One region of the Pseudomonas sp. Marseille-P9899 genome, then DNA from elsewhere that is predicted to be linked to it. Evidence: riboswitches for the same ligand, from Rfam matches in the RefSeq annotation. Region 1 holds a riboswitch; each other region holds the start of a gene.
The links. A riboswitch is a leader RNA that binds a small molecule or an ion and turns the genes downstream of it on or off. The one in region 1 is predicted to bind cobalamin.

Region 1 (3,268 bases):
CCGGGTCGCCGGGGCCGGCGCCGATGAAATAGACGGTCATGGCAAATCCTTGAACGAGAGGGGGCGGATTATCCGCCAAACGACGGCGCCCAGGCCAATGCCAGGGTCATGTCGTCGTGGACGATGCGGGTGACCCGCAGTTGCGCGGGCTGTCCGCTGACTTGCTCGGCCAGCGCCAGGGCACAGCTCTCGGCCACGCCATGGCAGCCGCTGTGGCGAAAGGCGACCGGCGAGCGGTGGCTGAGGCGGGTGGCGAAGGGCGCCAGTTGCGCGGCACTGAAGAAGGTCAGCGGCAGGTCGAGGTGCGCGGCCAGTTGCAGCAAGCCGGGTTCGTCGTACTTGAGGTCGATGCTGGCAAGGCCGGCGAGGGCTTCGAGAGGGAGGTCATGGGCTTGCAAGGTCCGCCGTAGCAGCCCGGCCAGATTATCGGCCGGACTGCCGCGGCGGCAGCCCAGCCCGGCGAACAGCGGGGTTGCGCCGGGCGGGAAGGGCATCAGGCAGCCTGGCGGCGATACAGCCAGGCGCTGATCAGGCCGAGGGCGACCCAGAACGCCGCATTGGTCAGCAGCGAAGCAACGATGAACTGCGACTCCAGCGCTTCTGGTGCCAGGCTTTCGTGCACTTCCGGTTGCGGAGCGCCGATCACATGCGGCAGCACCAGCAGCACCAGGCCCATGGCCTTGAGCAGCCAGTTACCGGCGAACACCATCAGCGCCAGGCCAACGGCGGTCGCTGCGGCGGTGCCAATCCACCAGTACTGACGCAGGGCCAGGTCGGCGGCGGCGGTACCCGGCAGTTCCGGCGGCAGGCCCAGGTTCGGCGCCAGGCAGAACACGGCGAAACCACCGAGGCCCCACAGCGCGCCGGTAGTCACGCGGCCTGGACGACGCAGGGTGTACATGGCGGCGAGCAGCAGGGCAAAGCCGACTGCGACCACCAGATTGCCGCCCGTGGTGGACAGCACGCGCTGCCAGCCATCTTCCGGCGACCAGGCTTCGGCGTCGTGATGATGTTCCGCGCCGGCGGCGGCGTCGGCGTGTTCGTGCTCCTGGACGGCCGGGGCCGCGGTTTCATAGGTTTCCGCCTGGAGAATCAGCGGCGCGACCCAGAAGCTTTGCAGCAGGGTCAGCAGCAGTGCGGCCAGCAGGCCGGCGAAGCCTGCAGTGCGAGCGATGCGCATGAACATTGGGGCAGGCCTCAGTGGCAAGGGAAAGCGGCGCTGTGACGGGTATCGTGCGCGGCATTGTGCACCGCTTCGATGTGCGAGAAGCCAGCGAAGTAGACCAGGCACAGGCCCAGCACCGAAGCGCTGACGGCAGCGACGATGCGCTGGCTGAGGGTGGTCGGAGTGACGATGGCGTGACTGGCGATGATCGGCATGGCGCTTTCCTCTTGGTGTTGTCGGCAACAGGCAAGCGCGAAGAACCCCTGGCCGGAATCGCCCAGGGGTTGCAACGTCGCCCGCCCACCGCGGGTTTGGTCAATGCTGTTGTTCAGGCCGGTCTCCGGGCTTGCGAGGGCATTTCGCCGTGGCGTCACCTTCCCATGCCCGCAGGCACAGTGGTCTTGACGCTTTCCTCGCTTACCGTTGCGGGGGCAGCACCGGAATTTACCGGTTTCCCGTTTCACCTTGTAACAAAAAGGCACCCAAACGAATCGCGCTAGGAAATCACGCGCGTTGACATCCGTCAATACAGCGGTTGACCGGCTTCGGGGCACTGCGTAGCCTTGCCGGTTCGAGGTTCTCCGGCAAGGGCCGGAGCTAAGACGGGAACGCGGTGCGCCTTTTTCAGGCCAGGCCGCGGCTGCCCCCGCAACTGTAAGCGCTGCCTTCATCGACACAGCCACTGCCAAACCGGCGGGAAGGCGTCGATGCTGCCCTTGAGGGGCACAGCGCGAGCCAGGAGACCTGCCTCGTTCAGTTTCCGACTTTCAACCGGGCGGGGTGATCCGGTGGCGAACGCGCCCAGGCTGCAGGCCTGCGGCTCCCGTCCCGCATGCCCGCCATCCTGCCAAGGGCATCCGACATGAAAACACTGGCCAAACTCCCCGTCACCATCGTTACCGGCTTTCTCGGCTCGGGCAAAACCACCTTGCTGCGGCACATGCTGGACAACGCCCAGGGCCGCCGCATTGCGGTGATCGTCAATGAATTCGGCGAGCTGGGCATCGACGGCGAAATCCTCAAACAGTGCAGCATCGGCTGCACCGAAGAAGAAGCCAGCGGCCGGGTCTACGAACTGGCCAACGGCTGCCTGTGCTGCACCGTGCAGGAAGAATTCTTCCCGGTCATGCGTGAACTGGTCGCCCGCCGTGGCGACCTCGACCACATCCTGATCGAAACCAGCGGTCTGGCGCTGCCCAAGCCGTTGGTGCAAGCCTTCCAATGGCCGGAAATCCGCAACGCCTGCACCGTTGACGCGGTGATCACCGTGGTCGACAGCCCGGCGGTAGCGGCCGGCACCTTCGCCGCCTTCCCTGAGCAGGTCGATGCCCAGCGCAAGCTGGACCCGAACCTGGATCACGAATCCCCGCTGCACGAACTGTTCGCCGACCAACTGGCCAGCGCCGACCTCGTCGTCCTCAACAAGGCCGACCTGATCGCTGCCGATGCCCTGGCCGCCGTGCGCGCCGAAGTGGCTGAAGAGCTGCCGCCTGCCGTGAAGGTGATCGAAGCCAGCAAAGGCGTGCTGCCGCTGGAAGTCCTGCTGGGCCTGGGCGCCGAGTCCGAAGCGCATATCGACGGCCGCCGCACGCACCACGACAGCCATCACGACGACGATGGCGATGATCATGACGATCACGACCACGACGCCTTCGACTCCATCTCCCTGGAACTGCCCGAAGCTGACGAGGCCTTGCTGCTCGACGCGCTGACCCAGTTGGTGGTGGACAGCGGCATTCTGCGGGTCAAGGGTTTCGCGGCGATTCCCGGCAAGCCGATGCGCCTGCTGATCCAGGGTGTTGGCACGCGTTTCGACAAGCACTTCGACCGCGCCTGGCGCACTGACGAAGCGCGGGTCACGCGCCTGGTGCTGATCGGTCAGGAACTCGACGCCGAGGCGCTGCAAGCTCGTCTGCGCGCGGCCCTGGGCGCCTGATCCATGCACCTGCTGCGGACCCAGCCCGGCGGCTTCGTGCCGGACGACAGCATTGCCGACCTCGGGCAGTCTCCCGCCGAGCTGGTGATCCTTTGCAGCGGTGACTCGCACCTGGCGCTGCTGGCGGAAACCGCCCGCGAGTTGCCGGACGACTACCCCAGTCTGCG
Region 2 (3,268 bases), 1.1 Mb from region 1:
TGCTGAGGTCCCATTGCTGCTGCGCGGTCGAGAGGGTCAGCAGGTTGCTGACGCCTTCGGTGCTGGTCGCGTACTGGCCGTACAGCGAAAGGTCCTCGGTGACGGCGAACACCAGGCCGGCGCGCCAGTTGCCGCCGGACAGGCTGCGATCGCTGCGGGTATCGGTCGCCACGTCGGTACGGTCGAGGTGAACCTGATCGCGGCGCACGCCGGTGATCAGCGACAACTGCTCGGTGAGCTGGGTACGGTTCTCGGCGAACAGCGAGAACTGCTTCGCCTGGTTGGCGTCGCGGGAGCGATACGGGTCGGTGCTGACATAGCCGCCGCCACCCGAGCCGGCCAGCGGCACGGTGTCGCTGTAGACGTTGTCGAAGTCATGCTTGCGCACGAAGCGGATCGAGTTGTAGTCCGCGCCGACCACGGTGCGGCTGTCCAGTCCGAACAGCGAATGCTGCAGGGTGAAGGTCTGACGGTCGCCCACCTGCTCCTGAGTCTGCTTGATGCTGATGAAGCTGTCGCGGCGCACGAGGTCACCCGGCAGCCAGGTGTAAGTCTCGGCATTGCGCCAGCGGCGCTGGGCCTTGAGGAAGTACAACTGGTTGCTGGCGCTGAGGTTGTCGTTGATCGTCCAGTCCGTGACCAGCCGGGTGGACTGGTCGTTGTAGTGATCGGTCGCGTCCTCGACGTTGTAGTTGTGGTCGCGCAGCGACTCGCGGAAATGCCCGTCCACCAGCGGCGTACCGAAGTAGCGCTGCGGCTCCTGGTCAACGTAGTCATGGCTGAAGGTGAAGCTCAGGTCGTCGGTGGCCTGCCAGCGCAGCGAGCCGCTGAGGGCGATGCTTTCCGAGTTGCCGCGATCAACCCAGCCGTTGCTCGCCTGCTGGTTCAGGTTGAAGCGGTAGCTGAGGGTATCGGTCAGCGAGCCGCCGCTGTCCAGCGCGGCCTGGCGTTTGTCGTCCGAGCCATAGCCGAGGCGCAGGTGATTGCGGATCTCGCCCTCGAACGGTTTCTTCGGCACCACGTTGATCACCGCACCGGTAGCGCCTTCGCCATAGAGCACCGAAGCCGGGCCGCGCAGCACATCGATGCGTTCCACCGCCCAGGTGTCCACCGGGAAGGTGACGGTGCCGGCGCCGACATACAGGCGGGTGCCGTCATACAACTGCATGGTCGAGCTGTGGCCGGTGAAGCCGCGGGCCGACAGCGCGGTGCCGCCGTTGCCGGGGGTGCCGATGAAGGTGACGCCCGGGGAACGGGTCACGGCGTCCTGCACCGTGGCGTTGTTGCGCTTGAGGATCTGCTCGGCGCTGATGCTGGTCACACTGGCCGGGGTTTCCAGCGGCGTCAGCCCCAGGCGCGAGCCGCTGGTGCTCGCGGTATGCAGGTCAGGCTGGGGATTCTGCTCGGCGACCTCGTTGATGGCGGTGGCCGGCAAGGACAGGGCTTTGTCGTCTTCGGCGGCGTGCGCCGGGAGGGACAGAAACACGCAAGGTGCGAGGCTGGCACACAGCAGCGTGCCCGAGAAGGAGTTGAACAGGGAGTTACGGGACATGTCGTTCCACTTGAAGCAGGAATGAAAGAATCCCGGAGGGAACAACGCATAGGGAATCGCGGGCGCGACAGCCCACGGAAACCGGCCTGCGCCCGCCCACCGCGGGTTTGCCAAACAATGCTTCAGGCCGGTCTCCGGGCTCGCGAGGGTCATGAAACATTCACCTTCCCATGCACGGGGCACAGTGGCGTATCGAATGTTTCGCTCGCATACCGTTGCGGGGGCAGCGCCGGACTGATCAGCAAAGTGACGAACCGGCTTCCCGTTTCACCCCATACACGACGGTATGGGACACCTGAAACAGGCGCGCATCTGACCATCAAAGTGTTGGAAGGTCAACGACACAGGTGTTGGTGGCCGGCCCGCGGACCGCATGGGCATCTACACATCTCACCGGCAAAGATACTGGTTTGACGCGGAACTTGTGGGAGCGGATTTATCCGCGAAGGGTCGCATAGCGGCCCCAAAACCATCCAGCACGGGGTGGCTGTCTATATCCGGAATATCTGTCGACCTTCAGGATGCCTGAAGGTGAGATCCAATCCACGCAGGAACAGGGTGGTGGATGGGTTTAGGGCCGCTGCGCGGCCCTTCGCGGATGAATCCGCTCCCACAGAATCGCAAGTGGCTGAAGGTTTGCGATTGCCTGCGAGAGGTGTAGATACCGGACCCCAGGACCGGCAATCACCGATGCATCGCCTCAGCCCAGTTCGTTGATGCACACCACTTTTGGCTGCGTCATGTCTTCATAGGCGAAGCGCACCCCTTCCCGGCCGAGGCTGCCGTATTTGAAGCCGCCGAATGGCATGGCGTCGAAGCGGTAGTCGGACGAGTCGTTGATCATCACGCCACCGGCCTCGATGCGCCGCGCCAGCTTCAGCGCGGTCGACAGGTCGCGGGTGAACACGCCGGCGTGCAGGCTGTATTCCGGCGCGTTGGCCAGGGCGACGGCGTCGTCGAGGTGGTCGAACGGTTCGAGGATCACCACCGGCGCGAACACTTCCTGCTGCCAGATCCGGCTGCCGTGGCTGACCTGTTCCAGCACGGTCGGTGCGTACAGCGCGCCCTCGCGGCGATGACCGCAAAGCACCCTGGCGCCGTCCACCACGGCGTCCTCGACCAGTTGCTCGGTACGGCAGGCCGCCTGCTCGGTGACCATCGGCCCGACATCCGTTTCGCGAAGCGACGGGTCGCCCAGGTTCAAGGCCCGCGACTGCGCCACGAACTGTTCGCGGAACGCTGGATAAATCTCGCGGTGCACCAGGATCCGCTGGGTACCGATGCAGTTCTGCCCGGCGGCCCAGAAGGCACCCGAAACACAGGACTCCACGGTCGGCCCGAGGTCGCAGTCTTCCAGCACCAGCACCGGCGCGTTGCCGCCCAGGTCCATCGCCAGCTTTTTCAGCCCGGCGCTGCGGGCGATGGATTCGCCGGTGGCAAAGCCGCCGGTGAAGGAAATCATCCGCACCTCGCGCAGTTCGACCAGCGCCCGGCCCAGTTCCACGCCGCCGGTGGCGGTGGTCACCACGCTGTCCGGGAGGCCGGCCTGGACCAGGCACGCCACCAGTTTCAACGCCGACAACGGCGCCAGCTCGGACGGTTTGAGGATCACCGCGTTACCGCCGGCAATCGCCGGGCCCAGCTTGTGCGCGACCAGATTCAGCGGGTCGTTGTAAGGCGTGATCGCGACGATCAGCCCCAGCGGCTCGCGGGTGA
Region 3 (3,268 bases), on a different contig from region 1:
GCCCAAGGCCGCCCCGCGTACCGCCTGGGCCAAAGCGTGGAAGGGTTGATCGTGACGTTGTGTTTGCTGCATTGCGTGTGGTTCCCCGTCGAGTCGTGTTGGCTGTTTTACGAGGAGGACGCACAAGCGCTGAAAAACACGACAGCGATTCCTTGGGGCTATGAGATTCAGCTTTGCCGACCGGTGATGGTCACCCAGTAACGGCTGCGCGAACGGATTTCCACCGGCAAGGTGCGAGCCAGGGCCGCCAGCGCCTGGTCCGTGTCATTCAACTGAAAAACGCCGGAAATGCGCCAGTCGGCCACCGCTGGATCGCAGTGCAACAGGCCGGGACGGTAGCGGCCCAGCTCGACGGCGAAGTCGGCCAGGCGCATCTTTTCGACGCGCAATACGCCTTGGGTCCAGTCGCTGGCACTGCGTTGCAGGGCGATGGCGGGCGTGATCAAGGTGCGGCTGAAATCAGTCTGCTGGCCCGCGTCCAGACGCAGCGAGTCGGTGGCTTGCGCGGGAGAGACCTGCACCGCGCCTTCAAGCACGGCGATGCGGGTTGTGCCATCGAGTTGGCGCACGTTGAAACGTGTGCCGATCGGGCGCAACAGGCCTTCGGCGGTTTCCACCAGCAGCGGCCGCTGCTCGGGGTCGGCAGCCGTGCTGACGAGAATCTCCCCGGCAAACAGGCGCAGCAGGCGTTGCCGCTGGTCGAAGCGAATGTCCATGGCGCTGGCGGTATTGAGCATGACCTCGGTGCCGTCAGGCAGGACCAGCTCGCGGCGCTCCCCGGCGACGGTGCGCTGGTCTGCGCTCCATTCTCGCCAGGGAAGAGCCTGGTAGGCGAAGGTGCCCAGGGGCGCGGCGATGATCAGGGTGGTGAGCAGTTTGAGGGTACGGCGTCGATCGAGGCTTTCCGGTCGACCCAAGGTCGGCACGCCGACCTCTGCGGGAATATCGTCAAAACGGGCGTGAAACAGCTCGGCCAGTTGCCAGGCGCGCTCGTGGTCGGGATGGCTGGCGCGCCAGTGCAGGCAGGCTTCCCGATCACCCGCGCTGGCGTTGCCTTGCAGGCGCACGAACCAGCGCGCCGCCTGGCGAGCAATGCGGCGGTCGATGGGCTGGCCGCTCACGATTGGGTCGTGGCCAGCATGATGCATTCCTCGTAGGCGCGGGCCAGATGGCGTTGCACCGAGCGCACATGGATACCCATGTGGTGGGCGATTTCTTCCTGGGTATAGCCTTCGAGCTGGGCCATGAGAAACGCCTGGCGCGTCCGGGCCGGCAGGCAGGAAAGCACTTGGTCAACCTCATGCAAGGCTTCGAGCACCAGCGCCTGGCTCTCCAGCGACAGAACACTTTGCTCGGGCAGATGCGCCAGCGTCTCCAGCCAGGACTTCTCCAGCGAGCGACGGCGGTACAGGCTGATTAGCAGGCGGTTGGCGACGGTGGCGAGGTAAGCGCGCGGGCTATCGATGGCAAGAGGCTTTGCCCCCAGCAGGCGGATGAAGGTGTCGTGGGTCAGGTCGGCGGCATCGGCGCTGTTGCCCAGCCGCTGGCGCAACCATTCCACCAGCCAGCCGCGGTGGTCGCGATAGAGGTCGCCGATGTTCTGGTGGGGACTGGTAGGGACGGGCATTGGGCTTTTGGTTGACCAAGGGCATGCAAGTGAGAATTGCTCTCATTCTAGCTGCGGCGTTGTCTTGCCTGCAAGGCTGGTCCTGTGCCGCTCTATCCCGTACCATCGCGCCCCGCCGGTTTCCGAAAGGAACTAACAGGGAATTCGTCCGCGCCGCTTCCCGGTGCGAAAACGGAACTGCCCCCGCAACTGTAGGCGCCGAGCCTGCTCCTTTTTCACACGCCACTGGGCCACGCCCGGGAAGGCAGGAGCATAGCCATGACGCGCCAGTCAGGAGACCTGCCGGCCAGCAGCATCGCAAACCCGCCGGCGGGGTGTCCGGGAAGGGCATTCCGTTTCCGCACGGCAACCGTTCACGGCTGCCCCGCGCGCTCACGCTTTTTCGGGATGTGTTTTCCAGACCTGTGCCGTCCGCCACGCACACGTTCGAATGGAGATCGCATCCGCATGCCCCTGTCCCGCCTCACGCTCGCCCTGCTCGCCAGCCTCGGCCTCGCCAGCACCGCCCTCGCCGCGCCCACCGCGTACCCGCTGACCGTCGATAACTGCGGCACCCCGCTGACCTTCGACCAGGCTCCGGCACGCGCGGTCACCATCGGCCAGTCCGGCACCGAGATGTTCTACGCCCTCGGCCTTGAGCAGAAGCTGGCCGGCACCTCGCTGTGGTTCAGCGACGTGCCGGAGCGTTTCAAGGCGCAGAACGCCAAGGTCGAGCGCCTGGCCGACAACGACCCGAGCTTCGAAGCGGTGATCGGCAAGCGTCCCGGCCTGGTGGCGGTGCAGTTCGAGTGGATGGTCGGCCCGCAAGGCGTGGTCGGCACCCGCGAGCAGTTCGCCGACCTCAAGGTCCCGGCCTACGTGATGCCATCCGACTGCGAAGGCAAGGACAACCTCAGCGGCGCCGACGGCACGCGCCTGCAGGCATTCCAGATCGACAGCCTGTACAAAAGCATCGAGCAACTGGCGCAGATCATGGACGTCCAGGACCGTGGCGACGCCGTGGTCAATGACCTCAAGACGCGCCTGGCCAAGGTCACCGCCAGCGCCGGCCAACGCCGCGATCAGGATCAGTCGGCGGTGTTCTGGTTCTCCAGCGCCGATCTCGATATCGATCCTTACGTGGCCGGGCGCAAGGGCATTCCCGACTTCATGCTGAACAGCCTGGGCATGCGCAACGTCATCGCCTCCGACGAAGAATGGCCCACCGTGGGCTGGGAAACCATCGCCAAGGCCAACCCGACCTTCCTCGTTATCGCTCGTATGGACCGCCGCCGCTTCCCCGCCGATGACTACCTGAAGAAGCTCGAATTCCTCAAGAACGACCCGGTCACCCGCAACATGGACGCGGTGAAAAACGACCGCATCATCATCCTCGACGCCAACGCCATGCAGGCCAGCCTGAGCCTGGTCGACGGCATCGAAACCCTGGCCGCGGCCAGCCAGAAGCTGCGGCAGGATCACTGATGTCCCACGCTGTCGCCCGCCTCGTCCTGCGCCTGCTGGGCCATGCCCTGTGGGTCGGCGTCCTGCTGGCGCTGGCGGTGACCCTCGCCGCCAGCATCGGCGAAACCCGCCTCGGCCTTTCCGTGGTGCTGGACGTGCTGGGCAACAAGCTGTGGGGCGCCGGGCATCTGCTCGACC

Region 2: it holds a riboswitch for cobalamin, as region 1 does, so the genes downstream of both, HWV67_RS08880 (TonB-dependent receptor) here and cobW (cobalamin biosynthesis protein CobW) in region 1, are expected to answer to the same signal.
Region 3: it holds a riboswitch for cobalamin, as region 1 does, so the genes downstream of both, HWV67_RS22260 (ABC transporter substrate-binding protein) here and cobW (cobalamin biosynthesis protein CobW) in region 1, are expected to answer to the same signal.

Annotation. Positions count from the first base shown of each region.
Region 1 covers NZ_CAESCG010000001.1:1,003,902-1,007,169, forward strand. Annotated here, with positions in the region: gene cobM (precorrin-4 C(11)-methyltransferase) at 1-40, opposite strand, end outside; gene HWV67_RS04525 (cobalamin biosynthesis protein) at 69-494, opposite strand; gene HWV67_RS04530 (CbtA family protein) at 494-1,186, opposite strand; gene HWV67_RS04535 (CbtB domain-containing protein) at 1,198-1,380, opposite strand; cobalamin riboswitch at 1,480-1,666, opposite strand; cobalamin riboswitch at 1,723-1,931, shown strand; gene cobW (cobalamin biosynthesis protein CobW) at 2,028-3,101, shown strand; partial or broken gene cobN (cobaltochelatase subunit CobN) at 3,105-3,268, shown strand, end outside.
Region 2 covers NZ_CAESCG010000001.1:2,069,432-2,072,699, forward strand. Annotated here, with positions in the region: gene HWV67_RS08880 (TonB-dependent receptor) at 1-1,552, opposite strand, end outside; cobalamin riboswitch at 1,661-1,866, opposite strand; gene HWV67_RS08885 (aldehyde dehydrogenase family protein) at 2,253-3,268, opposite strand, start outside.
Region 3 covers NZ_CAESCG010000004.1:551,078-554,345, forward strand. Annotated here, with positions in the region: gene HWV67_RS22245 (TonB-dependent siderophore receptor) at 1-72, opposite strand, end outside; gene HWV67_RS22250 (FecR domain-containing protein) at 168-1,121, opposite strand; gene HWV67_RS22255 (sigma-70 family RNA polymerase sigma factor) at 1,118-1,627, opposite strand; cobalamin riboswitch at 1,727-1,928, shown strand; gene HWV67_RS22260 (ABC transporter substrate-binding protein) at 2,075-3,091, shown strand; gene HWV67_RS22265 (FecCD family ABC transporter permease) at 3,091-3,268, shown strand, end outside.